DNA from 3 places in the Thauera sp. 63 genome. Region 2 is predicted to be linked to each of the others. Evidence: predicted binding sites of a transcription regulator. Region 2 holds the regulator's gene; each other region holds the start of a gene.
What was found. Region 2 encodes FNR, which switches genes on or off when oxygen is low (the NO sensors DNR and NnrR bind a similar motif). Its sites were predicted from a motif close to TTGANCTAGNTCAA; they were not measured.
Positions count from the first base shown of each region.

Region 1: a site for FNR is predicted at 2,201-2,214, ahead of nirJ (heme d1 biosynthesis radical SAM protein NirJ). Genes of this name have one in related genera too.
Region 3: a site for FNR is predicted at 1,891-1,904, ahead of C664_RS03305 (hemerythrin domain-containing protein). Genes of this name have one in related genera too.

Region 1 is NZ_AMXC01000005.1:135,907-141,235, reverse strand. Features, by position in the region: gene ahbB (siroheme decarboxylase subunit beta) at 1-53, shown strand, start outside; gene C664_RS06825 (hypothetical protein) at 154-333, opposite strand; gene C664_RS06820 (porin) at 952-2,067, shown strand; gene nirJ (heme d1 biosynthesis radical SAM protein NirJ) at 2,266-3,477, shown strand; gene C664_RS06810 (nitrite reductase) at 3,561-5,165, shown strand; gene C664_RS06805 (NnrS family protein) at 5,215-5,329, shown strand, end outside.
Region 2 is NZ_AMXC01000009.1:1,093-6,421, reverse strand. Features, by position in the region: gene C664_RS09770 (PHA/PHB synthase family protein) at 1-1,362, shown strand, start outside; gene C664_RS09765 (Crp/Fnr family transcriptional regulator) at 1,373-2,053, opposite strand; gene C664_RS09760 (SirB2 family protein) at 2,158-2,547, shown strand; gene fnr (fumarate/nitrate reduction transcriptional regulator Fnr) at 2,562-3,308, opposite strand; gene hemN (oxygen-independent coproporphyrinogen III oxidase) at 3,458-4,849, shown strand; gene C664_RS09745 (sulfite exporter TauE/SafE family protein) at 4,907-5,329, shown strand, end outside.
Region 3 is NZ_AMXC01000002.1:233,121-238,449, reverse strand. Features, by position in the region: gene C664_RS03315 (NAD(P)/FAD-dependent oxidoreductase) at 1-566, shown strand, start outside; gene C664_RS03310 (MFS transporter) at 583-1,806, opposite strand; gene C664_RS03305 (hemerythrin domain-containing protein) at 1,957-2,412, shown strand; gene C664_RS03300 (DUF2249 domain-containing protein) at 2,409-2,627, shown strand; gene C664_RS03295 (hypothetical protein) at 2,624-3,895, shown strand; tRNA gene C664_RS03290 (tRNA-Pro) at 3,954-4,030, shown strand; tRNA gene C664_RS03285 (tRNA-Arg) at 4,058-4,134, shown strand; tRNA gene C664_RS03280 (tRNA-His) at 4,178-4,253, shown strand; gene C664_RS03275 (methyl-accepting chemotaxis protein) at 4,496-5,329, opposite strand, start outside.

The sequences.
Region 1 (5,329 bases), on a different contig from region 2:
TTCTGTTCTCCGCCGGCATTCTCAAGAAAACGGGACTTCGAATCGCCGGTTGACGGCGGTTGGGCTATCGATCGGGCCTGTCTCTTCGGCCCGCTCGGCCGCACGCCGCGGCCGGAAGACGATGCTGCGCAAACGATTGAGAGCAGGCCCCTCTCAGTGCGACAGGTAGCCGTTCGGACGTTCTTCGACGGCACGCCGCACCGGCGAAGACTCGATGTCGGACTCCCTGAGGCCCGGAGTCAGCTCGCAGATTTCCATCAGCAACTCCCAGGTTTCGTCGGAGAGTTCCGGAATCGAGATGAAACGGTCGTCGTGCGATTTGGGAGTCGTCATGGCGTTGGCTCGCATTGATAGGGCGACCTCTCCGAATTAAAGCGTTTAAAAGCACAAAAATGTAAAAAACGATAATCCGGTTGTGTCATATGCACGCTTCCGACGCATTCACTGGCCACGGAACGCGATGTGGCGCCGCGTGACGGGGCGCCATGTCGCCATCATGTGGCCTGAAAGATGGACTGGCAAGCATGTCCCGCGTGCGGTGAGGCAGGTTGCGCAAGTTGGGCGAAGCATAGACCAGGAGTCCCGCCGTTCGCCGTGATACGGGTCACGGGGATCGTGTCTCGGGGCACGGTGTATGAAGTGTCAGCAGAACGGGGCGACGGGTCGTCCCTTTCAGGTTCAGCAGGAGCGCATGTAGGCGCACAGGGTACGCGAAATGCGTTTGGAATTATCGTCAACTTCAGCGAGCGTTTCCAGTGCGGCGTTGCTCGATCGACAATGCCTTATGGACCGACGTGGATTAACGCCGCTCCCCTTGCATTAACAAATGCGTCGCTGGCATTAACACTTCTGCGCCTGCCATTTACCTGTGCTGCTTATTCTCGTCTTCGGGTTCCGGTCGCTGCGAGGGGCCGGATTGCATGGTCTTAACCGAAGCAAATGGAGATGCAGATGCAGAAGAACTTGATCGCCCTGGCCCTTGCAGGTTTGGCCGCCCTGCCGGCCTTGGCGCAGTCCAACGTCACGATCTACGGGCTCGTCGATATGGGCTACAAATGGTCGGGTGACAACATCGAGGACCGGGTATCCAGTCGGTCGGCGCTTGATTCCGGCATGAGCGCGGGCAGCCGTCTCGGCTTCAAGGGTACGGAGGATCTGGGCAACGGCTTCAAGGCCGGCTTCGTGCTCGAACAAGGGATCAATCTGGATTCAGGCACAGCGGGCCAGGGCGGGCGGCTCTTCGGGCGGCAGTCCTATGTCAGCCTGAGCGGCGGTTTCGGCACCGTCGCGCTCGGGCGCCAGTATCCGGCCGGCTATCTGTTGACGGCCACGGTCGACCCCTTCGGCAGCGGTACTGCCGGGCAGTACAACAGCGTCTACCTGACCGAGTACCGCTGGGACAATGCCGTGACCTACGTCTCTCCGACCCTCGGTGGCTTCTCGGTTTCGGCGGCCTATACGCAGAACGCCAACTACGCCGACGAGTCGCCGAACAATCGTGGAGAGGGCGACGTGGGCGATGTTCGCGCGTGGTCGATTGTCCCACAGTACTCGAATGGACCGATCTTCGTCGGGATCAACCTCCAGGAGATGCGTGCCAAATCGACCGGCCTGCATGACGGTGAGACAGTTCGCGTGTATGACCTTGCCGGCAGCTATGACTTCGGTGTCGCCAAGCTCGCTGCATCCTACGGCGTCCGGCGGGCCAGCACCGTTGATTTCAGCCCTGATTCCGCAGCGCTGAGCGGTAAGGACAGCAAGCAGTGGTTTCTCGGGCTGACCGTACCAGTGGGGGCCGCCGGCACCGTGCGGGCTTCCTACGTGCAGCGCCAGACCGAGGTTGCTGCCGGCGGAGCGGATGCCAAGGCCAGTCAGTGGGCACTCGGTTACGAGCATGCGCTTTCCAAGCGCACCGCCCTCTACGCCGTGTATGCGGACATCACGAACAACAATGCCGCCAAGGATAGCGGCCTGTACGCCTCCATCGGTGATGCGATGACCGGTGGAGTCGCGGGCGGGGATGGCTATCAGCGGGCCGTGAACGTGGGGCTACGGCATAGCTTCTGAGCTTCGGAGTCGCTGGCCAGCGACGACGCTCATACGCCGGGCCTGCGGTCTGAAAGCCGCGGGTCCGGCCGCCACGGTGTGCGGGTCCCTTCTCGCCTCGGTATCGCGCACGGCCGTCGTTTCGCCTTGTCCCTTGACCCGTGTCATTTTTACCGCCCTCCGGCTCGGCTCTAATGAGCTGCACTCTGGAGAGCCCCCATGTTCCGCATCGCCCACTTCGTCCGCGAACTCGACCAGCCCACGCCTGCCGGCCCGCGCCGCAACCCGCCGGGCCCCGTCGTCATCTGGAACCTGATCCGGCGTTGCAACCTGACTTGCGAGCACTGTTATTCAATCTCGGCCGACAAGGACTTTCCCGGCGAACTGAACACCGGCGAGGTGTTCAAGGTCATGGACGACCTGAAGGCGGCACGAGTTCCGGTGCTGATCCTGTCGGGCGGGGAGCCGCTGCTGCGGCCCGACCTCTTCGACATCGCCCGCCGTGCCAAGGCGATGGGCTTCTACGTCGCGCTGTCGTCCAACGGCACGCTGATCGACGAATCCAACATCAATGCCATCGACGAGATCGGCTTCGACTACGTCGGCGTCAGCCTCGACGGCATCGGTGCCACGCATGACCGCTTCCGCCGCAAGCAGGGCGCCTTCGATGCCTCGATGCAGGGCATCCGCCTGTGCCTGGCGCGCGGCATCAAGGTGGGCGTGCGCTACACGATGACCGAGGGCAATGCCCACGACCTGCCGGCGCTGCTGAAGCTGGTGGAGGACGAGGGCATCGACAAGTTCTACTTCTCGCACCTCAACTATGCAGGGCGCGGCAACAAGAACCGCGCAGGCGACGCGCGCCACCGCACCACGCGCGAGGCGATGGAGCTGCTGTTCGAGACCTGCCTCGACCTGCATCGGCGCGGCATCGAGAAGGACTTCGTCACCGGCAACAACGACGCCGACGGTCCCTTCCTGCTGCAGTGGGTGCAGCGCCGCTTCCCCGAGCGTGCCGCGCACATCGAGGCCAAGCTGCGCCAGTGGGGCGGCAACGCCAGCGGCGTCAATGTCGCCAACATCGACAACCTGGGCATCGTGCACCCGGACACCATGTGGTGGCACGTACCCCTGGGCGACGTGCGCAAGCGAGCCTTCGGCGACATCTGGAACGACCTCGACAACCCGCTGCTGGCCGGGCTCAAGCAGCACCCGCGCACGCTCGAAGGGCGTTGCGGCGCGTGCAAGTACCTGGACATCTGCAACGGCAGTTCGCGCGTGCGCGCCTCGCAGGTCACCGGCAATCCGTGGGCGGAAGACCCCGGATGCTATCTGGATGACGAGGAGATCGGCGTCACCGCGGCCGACTATGAAGGCGGCGAGCGCGTCGTCACCACCCCCTGGGTGCGCATCGCCAAGGTGTCGGCATGAGACAAGGTACCGGTGCTCCCCGCGCTGCGGCTGCGCTGCGTCCCGAGGGGACGTTTTCGTCCCAGGGGGAAGCGGCGGCGAAGATGATCCGCCATGCCTTCGTGTTCGCCGGCCTGGCCCTGGCCGTGGCGGGCGCTGCGACGGCCACCCGCGCCCAAGCGGCGGACGACGGCGTGGCGAAGGTCGCCGCGAACTACGCCCAGCACTGCGCCAGCTGCCATGCGGCCGACCGGCTCGGCGGCATGGGTCCGGCGCTGCTGCCGGACAACCTCGCGCGCCTGCGCAAGCCCGAGGCGCTGAAAGTGGTGGCCGAAGGCCGCACCGCCACGCAGATGCCGGCCTTCGGCGCGCAACTGGGCAAGGACGAGATCGCCGCGCTGGTCGACTGGATCTACAGCCCGGTCGAGCCGCCGCCGCGCTGGACCGACGACGACATCCGGGCCTCGCGCATCCAGCACGTCGATCCGGCCACGCTGTCCGACACGCCGGTATTCGACGCCGACCCGATGAACCTCTTCCTCGTCGTCGAGGGCGGCGACCACCACGTCAGCGTGCTCGACGGCGACAAGCTCGAGCCCATCCACCGCTTCCAGTCGCGTTTCGCGCTCCACGGCGGGCCCAAGTTCGCCGCCAATGGGCGCTATGTGTTCTTCGGCTCGCGCGACGGCTGGATCACCAAGTTCGACCTGTGGAACCTGAAGGTGGTGGCCGAGGTGAGGGCGGGCATCAATACCCGCAACGTCGCTGCCTCGCCCGATGGCAAGCATGTCGCGGTCGCCAACTACCTGCCTAACAGCCTGGTGCTGCTCGACGGCGACCTCAATCTGGTCAAGACCCTCGCCGCGACCGACCGCGATGGCAAGAAGAGCTCGCGCGTGTCGGCGGTGTACGACGCCACGCCGCGCCAGTCCTTCATTGCGGCGCTGAAGGATGTGCCCGAGGTGTGGGAGATCAGCTACACCAAGGCGGTCGAGGACATTCCCACCGGTTTCATCCACGATTATGCGCAGAAGGAGGGCAGCTTCATCCCCGGCTACCTGAACCCGCGCCGCACGATCCTCGACGAGGTGCTGGACGACTTCTTCTTCACCCAGGACTACGCCGAGCTGATGGGCGCCTCGCGCGAGGGTGTGGGGCAGGTGGTGAACCTCGACATCCGGCGCAGGATCGCCAACCTGCCGCTGGACGGCATGCCGCATCTGGGGTCGGGCATCACCTGGGAGTGGACGGACACCCGGACGGACGCCGGCGGCAAGCCGCGCACCGTGATGGCCAGCACAAACCTCAAGGCGGGCGAGGTCACGGTCATCGACATGAAGACCTGGGAGGTCATCAAGCGCATCCCGACGCGCGGCCCCGGCTTCTTCCTGCGCAGCCACGCCAACAGCCGCTACGCCTTCGTCGATTCGATGATGAGTCCGCAGGCCAAGCACATCCTGCAGGTCATCGACAAGCAGACGCTCGAGGTGGTGCGCGAGATCGTAGGCGAGCCCGGCAAGACGCTGGCCCACGTCGAGTTCACCCGCGACGGCCGCTACGCGCTGGCCAGCCTGTGGGAGGATGAGGGCGCCGTCATCGTCTATGACGCCCAGACGCTGGAAGAGGTCAAGCGCCTGCCGATGAGAAAGCCGGTGGGCAAGTACAACGTGTGGAACAAGATCACACGCGAAGAAGGCACCAGCCACTGAACCCCGTGGTGGAGTGTCCCCGCAACACCCCCAATAGAGAACGCGCAACATGGCACTGATTCCCCTCGAAGAACCGACCACCAAACGCATCCCCCCCGATACCTTCTCGCTGTGGGCCCTGGCCTTCCGGCCCTTCTACCTGCTGGCGGCGGCGCTCGCCGTCA
Region 2 (5,329 bases):
GCGCTTTCCAGCAAGGAGCGGCGCCGGGCTGCCTTCTGGTGGCGAAAGTGGCTCAATGCGGTGGCGCCCACCAACTACCTGCTCACCAACCCGGTGGCGATGCGCAAGGCCATCGAGACACGGGGCGACAGTCTCGTGCGGGGCTTCCGCAATTTCCTCGACGATCTCCAGGCCGGCAACGTCCGCATGACCGACCCCGAGGACTTCAAGGTCGGCGAGAATCTCGCCACCACGCCGGGCGCGGTCGTGTTCCGCAACCGGCTGCTCGAAGTCATCCACTACGCGCCGACCCAGCCGCGCGTGCATGCCGAACCTGTCGTCATCGTCACGCCGTGGATCAACAAGTTCTACGTGCTTGACCTCGTGCCGAAGAAGAGCATGATCCGCTTCCTGCTCGACCAGGGCCTGGACGTCTTCATCACGAGCTGGAAGAACCCGGATGCGTCGATGCGGGACGTCGGTTTCGACGACTACCTGCTGGACGGCGTCGACACGATCGTGCGCGTGGCGCGTGAGTTTGCCGGCGTGGAGCGCGTGCATGCGGTCGGTTACTGCATCGGCGGCACGGCGCTCGCGATGTACATGGCCTGGGCGAACCGCCACTATGCCCCGGACGCCATGCCAGTCGCCGACTGGACCCTGTTCACGACGCTGGTGGATTTCCACAAGCCCGGCGACATCGAGGTCTTCATCGACGAGAGCAGTATCGACTATCTGTGCGATCGGATGGCACGCAAGGGTTACCTGGATGGTGCGGAGATGGCGGCATCGTTCCGGCTGCTGCGCTCGAACAGCCTGATCTGGCACTACGTCGTGCAGGGCTGGCTGTACGGTGATTCGCCGCCTCCGTTCGACGTGCTGTATTGGAACATGGACACCACGCGCATGCCGTACGCGATGCACGCGTGGTACCTGCGCGAGCTCTACCTGCACAATCGCCTCATCCAGACCAATGCGCTGCAGGTGGCCGGCGAGACGCTCGACCTGTCGGTGATCCGGCAGCCGCTCTACGCGGTGTCCGCGGAGGACGATCACATCGCGCCGTGGCGCCAGACCTTCGCGGTCAACAACCACGTCGTCGGCAACAAGCGCTTCGTGCTGTCGAGCTCGGGGCACATCCTCGGCATCGTCAACCCCGTCGTGCATCCGCCGAAGCGGCGCTATTGGGCGGCCGACGCCCAGCGCTCGGACACGACAGACTCGTGGCGCAGGCGCGCGGAAGAGCATGCCGGCAGCTGGTGGGAGGACTGGATGCGCTGGCTCAAGCCGCGCGCGGGGGACGAGGTGGAGGCGCGTCCGGCCGCCAGCAAGCGCTTCCCGGCGCTGTGCGCGGCACCGGGCAGCTACGTGCTCGAGAAGTAGCGGGCAGTCCTCAGGCCTGGTAGCGGGCGAGGCGGGTCGGGTCGTGCAAGGTGATGCGTTTGCCCTGAACGCTGATCAGGCCCGATTCGCTGAGGTCGTGAAAGATGCGCGACAGGGTTTCGGGCGTCAGGTTCAGGCGTGAAGCGATGACCTGCTTGCTGGTCGGCAGCGCGATCTCGCACGGCGTGTCGCTGTCGGCGACCTGCAGCAGGTAGCCGATCACACGCTGGATGCTCGAGCGCAGCGAATAGGTCTCCACGTCCTGGATCAGCCCGTGCAGGCGGATGGCCATGCCGGCGAGGAGCTTGTGCGCGAAGGTGGAGTCCTGGTCGATCAGCTCGGTGACCACGGCCTGGCCGACGTGGATCAGCAGTGTTTCGGTCAGCGCTTCGGCGAACACCGGATAGGGCTTGTTCATGAACATCACGGCCTCTCCGAAGCTCTGCATCGGGCCGATGATCTCCACGACCTTCTCGGTCCCCTGTGGCGACGAAAAGGCGAGCTTGACCTGACCCGAGACGACGAAGTAAAAGCCATGCGGCTGGTCGCCGCGCTGGAACAGCACCTCGCCACGCCCGATGTGGCGGTCACGCGTGTAGCGCGCGACAAGCTCGAGATCGGTGTCCGAGAGTTCGCTGAACAGCGGGATGCGCTTGAGCAGCGCAGGGAGGTCGAGGGCGGCGTGGGTCATGTCCGTGCGTTCCTGGGTGGAAGCGATCTCATTATTGACGGCAATTCTAATCGACCCCGGGGTGCAGCGCGGCACGCGCAATGCCGGTCCGGGTGGGAGTACGCATGTATTTCGCAATCAAGCACCTTCATGTCACCTGCGTGGTGCTCAGCGCCATCGGGTTCCTGCTGCGCGGCTTCTGGATGATGACGGGCAGCCCGCGCCTGAACGCCCTGCCGGTACGGGTGCTGCCTCACGTCATCGACAGCGCCCTGTTGCTGAGTGCGATAGCGCTGGCGGTCATGATCCAGCAGTATCCCTTCGACGCAGGGTGGGTGACGGCAAAGGTGTTCGGCCTGATTGCCTACATCCTGCTCGGCACGGTTGCGCTGAAGCGCGGCAGGACGAAGGGGATCCGGCTCGGCGCCTTCGCCGCCGCATTGCTGGTGTATGCGTGGATCGCCTCGGTGGCACTGACCAAGAATGTCGCAGGTTACCTGGCGGTTGCCGCCTGATCGCCGGGCGCGCCTCAGCGCCCGCTGCCGGCCGTCTGGTGCTGGATGAGCTTGCGCAGGCCGGCGGTATCCAGCAGGCGGATGTGCTTCTGCTGCACGGCGATCAGGCCTTCTTCCTGGAAGCGCGAGAAGGCGCGTGACACGGTCTCGAGCTTGAGCCCGAGATAGGAGCCGATTTCCTCGCGCGTCATGCGCAGGTGGAACTCGGCCGCCGAAAAACCGCGTGCGGTGAAGCGCTGCGACATGTTGAGCAGGAAGGCCGCCAGGCGCTCCTCGGCGCGCATCGAGCCGAGCAGCATCATCACGCCGTGGTCGCGCACGATCTCACGGCTCATGACCTTGTGGAACTGATGCTGCAGGCCTTCGACCTCGTGGGACAGCTGTTCGAGCTTGGCGTAGGGGATCACGCACACCTCGCTGTCTTCCAGCGCGACGGCGTTGCAACTGTGCGTCTCGGTGCTGATGCCGTCCAGACCGAGGATCTCCCCGGTCATCTGGAAGCCGGTCACCTGGTCGCGACCATCTTCGAGCAGCACGTCGGTCTTGAACGAGCCCGCACGGATCGCGTAGATCGCCTCGAAGGTGTCTCCCGCGCGGTAGAGGTTCTGCTGGCGCTTCACCTTGCGTCGCGCACCCACCAGTTCATCCAGGCGGCTCAGTTCGCTGTCGGGCATGCCGAAGGGCAGGCACAGTTCCACAAGATTACACTGCGAACAGGCGGTCTTGAGCCCGCTCACGGTAATTGCCACGCTTGCCCTCATCTGCACGATAATCCCGTCATCCCGACTCACAGAGTCCAAAACGCGGTTTAACAGTGTCCCCGGCTGGCATCACCATGGCCGTTGATCCACGTCAACCAAAAATTTGCGCTGGTCTGCCATTGTTAGGCACACACAGTAGCAGCAAGATCATGACCGAACAGAACGAACTCATCTTCGATCCGCAGCTGATCCGTCGATTCGACATCAACGGGCCGCGGTATACCTCTTACCCGACCGCGGATCGCTTTGTCGAGGCTTTCAATGCCGACGCGCTCAAGCACTGGCTTGCAAATCGGGCCATTGGCGGCGTCAGCAAACCGCTCTCATTATACTTCCATATCCCATTTTGTAACACGATCTGTTATTACTGCGCCTGCAACAAGATCATAACCAAGGATCATGGGCGTTCAGCCAAGTACCTGAAATACCTGGCTAAAGAGATCGCGATGCAAGCGGCCTGCCTGCAGGGCAGCCGCCAGGTGACGCAGTTGCACCTGGGGGGCGGCACGCCGACCTTCCTCTCGCATGACGAAATGCGGCAACTGATGGCCTCGGTCCGCGAGCACTTCACCTTGGTGCCCAACGGCGAATATTCGATCGAGGTCGATCCGCGCAAGGTCGATTTCGACACCGTCAAGTTGCTGGCCGAGCTTGGTTTCAACCGCATGAGCGTCGGCGTGCAGGACTTCGCCGAAGACGTGCAGCAGGCCGTCAACCGCATCCAGAGCTTCGACGAGACCAAGCTCGTCATCGATGCAGCGCGCGCCACTGGCTTCAAGTCGGTCAGCATGGACCTGATCTATGGCCTGCCGAAACAGAACGTCATCAGCTTCAACCGTACGCTCGAACAGGTGCTCGAGATCTCGCCCGATCGCATCTCGCTTTACAGCTATGCGCATCTGCCCGGCCTGTTCAAGCCGCAGCGTCGCATCTTCATGAGCGACATGCCGACGCCGGACACCAAGCTGCAGTTGCTGCAACTGGGTATCCGCCGCCTGACCGAGGCGGGCTATGTCTATATCGGCATGGACCATTTCGCCAAGCCCAACGACGAACTCACCGTCGCGCAGCGCCAGGGGCGCCTGCATCGCAACTTCCAGGGCTACTCGACACAGGCCGAGTGCGATCTGCTCGCCTTCGGCGTGTCGGCCATCGGCAAGATCGGCCCGGTGTATGCGCAGAACGTGAAGACGCTGGACGAGTACTACGACGCGCTCGACCGCGATGAGCTGCCGGTGCTGCGTGGCATCGAGCTCACCGCCGACGACTTGCTGCGGCGCGCGATCATCCAGGCGCTGATGTGCCATTTCGAACTGTCGATGCAGTCGATCGAGATCGCCCACCTGATCAACTTCCGGGAGTACTTCGCCGAGGAACTGACCGAACTTGCGGAGATGGAGAAGGCGGGGCTGGTCAAGATCGACGGAGACTGGATCAGCGTGCAGCCCGGGGGGCGCTTGCTGGTGCGCGGCATCGCGATGGTGTTCGACCGCTATCTGCGGGCCGACCGCGAGCGCGCGCGCTACTCGCGCGTGATCTGAACCTTGCGGCAACGCAGCGTAGAATGAGGCTTTGCAGCAGCGGGGCCTTTTCTTCTCATGCCTGAAACCGGTTATTTCGCTGTCTTCCTGATCGGCCTGCTTGGTGGCACGCACTGCGTGTCGATGTGCGGCGGCATTGTCGGCGCGCTCACCGTGCAGGTGCAGACGCCCGGCAGCAAGCCGCAATGGCCGCTGCATCTGGCCTACAACCTCGGCCGCATCACCACCTACACCGCACTCGGCGGCCTGGTTGGCGCGCTCGGCTCGGTGGGCATGCTGTACGACGGCATGCTGCCGGTGCAGATGACGCTTTACGTGCTCGCCAACCTGATGCTGATCGCGCTGGGCCTCTACCTCACCGGCTTCACCCGCCTGCTGGCACCGGTCGAGCGTGCGGGGCACGTGATCTGGCGTCGCATCCAGCCGGCCACGCGGCGCTTCCTGCCGGCGCGCTCGGCCAAGCAAGCGCTGCCGCTCGGG
Region 3 (5,329 bases), on a different contig from region 2:
TCTCGCTCGAAGTGGAGGCCCATTGCCGCGGGCCCGTGTTCCGCGAGGCGGCGCTGGTCACCCACCGCGGCCTGTCGGGCCCGTCGATCCTGCAGGTCTCGAGCTACTGGCAGGCCCAGGCCTACGAGGACGCGGACTGGGCGCCAGTCACGCTCGACCTGCTGCCGGGTGTCGATGCCGAAACCTGGCTGCTGGCGCACGCCGCCGAACGCACCCTGCTCGCCAACCTGCTGTCCGAGCGCCTGCCGCGCCGCTTCGCCCACGCGTGGTGCGAACTGCACGGCTGGACCCGGCCGATGAACGAGTTCCGTCACGCCGATCTGCGCAGCATCGCCGCCACGCTGTCAGGATGGGCGCTGGCGCCCTCCGGCACGCAGGGGTACGCGAAAGCGGAGGTCACGCTCGGCGGCGTCGATACGCACGCGCTGTCCTCGCGCACGATGGAGGCACGAGCGCTCCCCGGGCTGTACTTTGTCGGCGAGGTGATGGACGTCACCGGCCACCTCGGCGGCTACAACTTCCAGTGGGCCTGGTCGTCGGGCGTCGCCTGCGGCCAGGCAGCCTGAACCTGCCACGCCGACCTCAGCCCTGCCCACGCCGCCACAGGCGCGGGAACAGCGGGAGATAGCTCACCACCTGCAGCACCAGCAACGCGGCGAAAGTGAAGCGCAGGGCCTGTGGCATCGCCCAGCCCCAGGTCCGCAGCAGGTCCAGTGCAAGACCGAAGCCCCACTGCACGACGAATGCCCCCAGAAAGACCATGAGATTGATCGAGGTGCTGACGCGGCCGAACATCTCGCGCGGGAAGTCGTTCGATGCCGCCAGGTAGGCCTGCGAATTGACCGCCGACAGCGCGCCGATCAGGAACCAGAGCAGCGATACCGGCCCCACACCGAACAGGATCGCCGCCTGCACCAGCAGCAGCGCGCCATAGCCCACATGCAGCATCTGCAGTGGCCGCACGCCATGGCGCGCCATGCGCACACCGAACACACCGATCGACAGCTGGCCGGTCAGCATGCCCAGATTGAGCAGGAGCAGCGTGCGCGCCGCATCGGCCAGCGCCAGCCCTTCGACGTGCATCAGCCAGGGCACGGCCCACAGACTCTGCAACGCCATGAAGCCACCGACGAAGAACAGCGAGGAGCCGGCAAAGCGCAGGAAGGCGGGCGCCACGAAGACGGCGCCCACGCTCTTCAAGACCGCGCCAAGGCTCCCCTGCCCGCCCGCTGCAGCCTCCTGCGGCAGGCTGCGCCACAGGATGACCGAGGTCGCCAGCGCCGCTGCGGCAATGCCCCAGAACACGCCGCGCCAGCCCAGCAAGGGCATCGCCGCTTCGAGCGGTGCACTTGCGGTGAGCGCTCCCATCGCACCGCAAGCCATGACGAAACCGGTCATCGAGCTCTGCCGCTCGGGTGGATACCACAGCGCGAACCCCTTCAGCGCGCCCATCAGGCAGGCCGACACGCCCAGGCCGATCAGGGCGCGCGCCACGCCCAGCCCACCGATGGAGTCGCCCAGCGCGAACAGCACGGCACCCACGCCGGTAAGCAGCAGCAAGGCGCTCTCCACCCGGCGCGGCCCGTAGCGATCGAGCGCGATACCGACCGGAATCTGTGCAAGGCCGAAGGCGAGGAAGTACATGCTCGTCAGCAAGCCCAGTTGCGCGGCGCTCAGGCCGAGCTCTCCGGTGATCGCCGGCGAGATCACCGCATTCACCGTGCGCAACAGGTAGGACAGGTAATAGCCGAGCGCGAACGGGATGAAGATGCGTACCCACGCGCCGGCCGGAACAGCACGCGGCATGCGGACTCCAGCGGAACGAAAGCCCGGATTGTGCCCCGGCGGCCCCGGATTGCCCAACTCCCGTCCACCGCGTTGGCTACCAACTTGACTCGCATCAATGCCGCCTGCCGCCCGCCGCGGAGAATGCCCTCATGCCCACCGGAGCCGAACATGAGCACGATTGCCGACTTGATGACCCACGACCACCGCGCGTGCGACCATGACTTCGCCCGCGCCGAGGCACTTGCCGCAAAAGGTGACTGGCCCGGCGCGGCCGACGCGCTTGCAGCCTTCTCCCGTGCACTGAACGCCCACTTCGACGCAGAGGAACAGCGACTCTTCCCCGCCTTCGAAGCGGCAACCGGCATGACCCAGGGGCCGACCCAGGTGATGCGGGCCGAACATGCAGACATGCGCGCCGCGCTCGCCCACCTTCAGCAGGCGCTGGCGGCCCGAGACGCCGATGAGTTTGCTGGCGAGGCCGAGACACTGCTGATCATGATGCAGCAGCACAACATGAAGGAAGAGAACATCCTCTATCCGATGTGCGATGCCCGACTCGGCGCCGTCAGTGCAACACTCTGTGCCGAACTTTCCAACTCCCTTGCAGCGGAACACGCAACATGAACATCACGACCGTCGACGCACGCGGCCTGGAGCCTCCCGAGCCCTTCGAGCGCGCCATGGAAGCGCTGGCCAACCTCAAGGCTGGCGAGCAGTTCACCCTATTGCTCGACCGCATGCCGCATCCGCTGATCCGGCTGCTCGATCGCGACGGTTATCGGCATGAGGTCAATTTTCATGACGATGGCACCGTGGCGATCCTGATCGGCAGGCCATGAGTTCGGCCAACCCCGGACTGGCTTACGAGGACACCCCGCCGCTTTCGGCACCGCTGCGCTTCTTCCTGACCGCGCCCGTGTTCGGGATTGCGGCAGGGGTGGTGCTGGCGCTCGGTGACGGCGTCCTCGCGTCGCGCTGGACGCCGGGCGCGCTCGCGCTCGTCCACCTCATCGCCGCCGGCTTCATGCTGCAGGTGATGCTGGGCGCACTCCAGCAGATCCTGCCCGTCGTTGCCGGCGCACGCTTCCCCGCACCGCTGGGCGTCGCCTCGGCGACGCATGCGCTGGCCACGCTCGGCGCCGCCGGACTCGCCACCGGGCTCGGGTTTGGTCAGCCGGGCGCCATCGTCAGCGGCGGCCTGCTCCTGGTCAGCGGCATCGCGATATTTCTTGGCGCCGGCCTGCTGGCGCTCATCGGCGCCCCGTCGGTCGTCGGTACGACACGGGCTCCGCGCGATCTTCGCCTCGCCCTGACCGGCCTCGCCATCACGGCCACACTCGGTCTCGTGCTCGCCCTCGCCCTCGGTCGCGGCCTGGCCCTTCCGGTCTCCCTGAACACCGTCGTCGACCTCCACGCCGCGTGGGGCTGGCTGGGCTGGGGCGGCGTCCTGCTGGCGGCCACCAGCTGGGTCGTGGTTCCCATGTTCCAGATCACGCCCGGCTACCCCCAGCGCTTCTCGATGATATGGGCCCCGGCCGTGCTTGGCGGCTTGATGCTGTGGTCGCTCGCGCGCGTCACCGATGCAGGGATGGCTGCAATCGCGCTCGGCCTCCTCTTGCTCGGCGTGGTCGCCGGCTTTGCCGCGCTCACGCTCCACCTGCAATCGCGCACCCGCCGCAGCACACCCGACGCTCCCTTTCGCAGTTTCCGCGGCGCAATGGTGGCGCTGATCCTCGGGCTCGTCGCCCTTGCCATCTCTGCCATACACGACGCCGACCACTGGAGCGTGCTCGCCGGCGTCCTCATCCTGCACGGCGGCTTCGGTGGCGCAATCAGTGCCATGCTTTACAAGATCGTCCCCTTCCTCACCTGGCTGCATCTGACCCAGTCCGGCGTGAAGGCGCCCAACATGAAGAAGCTGCTCCCCGACCCGCCGGTCCGCCAGCAACTCCGCCTCCATCTCGTCGTGCTCGTCGTGCTCGTGGCCGGCATTTTCGAGCCGCTGCTCGCACGTCTGGCCGGACTTCTGATGGCCGCCGAATTCACCTGGCTACTGCTCAACCTGCTGCGCGTGATCCGCGCCTGGCAACGCGCCCGGCGCGCATAAAAAATTTTGTTATTTATGTTTGACGCCTCCGGGAGAGATCTGTATAGTTCGCGGCTCTCGGGGTGTAGCGCAGTCCGGTAGCGCGCTTGCTTTGGGAGCAAGATGTCGGGGGTTCGAATCCCTCCACCCCGACCAGCTCACACTCCGAAATGCCCGCGGGATCTGCCCGTAGCTCAATTGGATAGAGCACCGGCCTTCTAAGCCGGGGGTTGCAGGTTCGATCCCTGCCGGGCAGGCCAGGACAAGTTTTGAGGGCTTCGGTTTTACCGGGGTCCTGTAGTGGCGGCATTAGCTCAGTTGGTAGAGCACTGGATTGTGGCTCCAGGTGTCACCGGTTCGATCCCGGTATGTCGCCCCAAAAATTCGAAGGCTTATCGTGGTTTCGCCAACGCGACAACAATCACGGCAAGCACATGGTAGATACGAGAACCCACCGGAGACGGTGGGTTTTTCGTTTCCGGACACCGTGCTTACTGTTGCGCCTTAGTGATAGCCCCCAGCCCGGCAAATGGCACCATACCACGGCCGCCTCTGCTGCCGAGATCGGGATCACCCCGTGCCGGCGCGCCACCTTCCGGCCTTGCATCAGCCTCCCCGCACTCACCCGCGCGCCGACGCACTTGCCGTTTCAATACGGAAGCGGGACACGATCGCTACCAGCTCGACCGAGATATCGCGGATGCGGTCGGCGGCACCCTTCGTATGGCGTGCCGCCGAATGGGCCTGATCGAGCAGTACGTCGATGGTGCCCACTTGCTCGACGATTTCGGAACTCGAGCCCTGGCCGATTTGCACCAGGCGAATGATCTCGCCGACCACCTCGATCACCCTGACCGCCGAACGCTCAATGCTCTCGATCGCCTCTCCCGCCGAGCGCGCAAGGGTGACGCTGTGCGCCATTTCAACGCCGACCTGCTCCATCAGCGCGGTGGACTCATGGGATGCATGGTGGATGCGGCCGAGGCGCTGGTTGATCAACTCCGTCGCAGCGGCCGAGCGCTCGGCGAGCTTGCGCACTTCATCCGCAACCACTGCGAAACCCCGGCCGGTTTCTCCTGCACGGGCGGCCTCGATCGCCGCGTTGAGTGCCAGAAGGTTCGTCTGATCGGCAATCTGGCGAATCTCGGACACCTCGCTTTCGATCTCGCCCACCTCCCGGGCCAGGGTGAACACCTGCCCCGACGCGCCTTCGAGGCACGTCGATAACGCCTCGATGCGGTTCGCCGTCTCGCGGATGACGGCACTGCGCGACGTCGCCGCCTGGCTGGACTCCTCGGTAATCCGCCCGGCCTGACGCGATTCCCGGTCGATCTCCCGGATGTGCTCCTGTATCGAGCGCACCGCTTGCTGGATACGTTTCGACGAGCCGCTGCCTTCGGAGGCGATGTGCGCAACAACCTGGGCCGACTGGTGCATCTCGGCGGTTGCACCTTC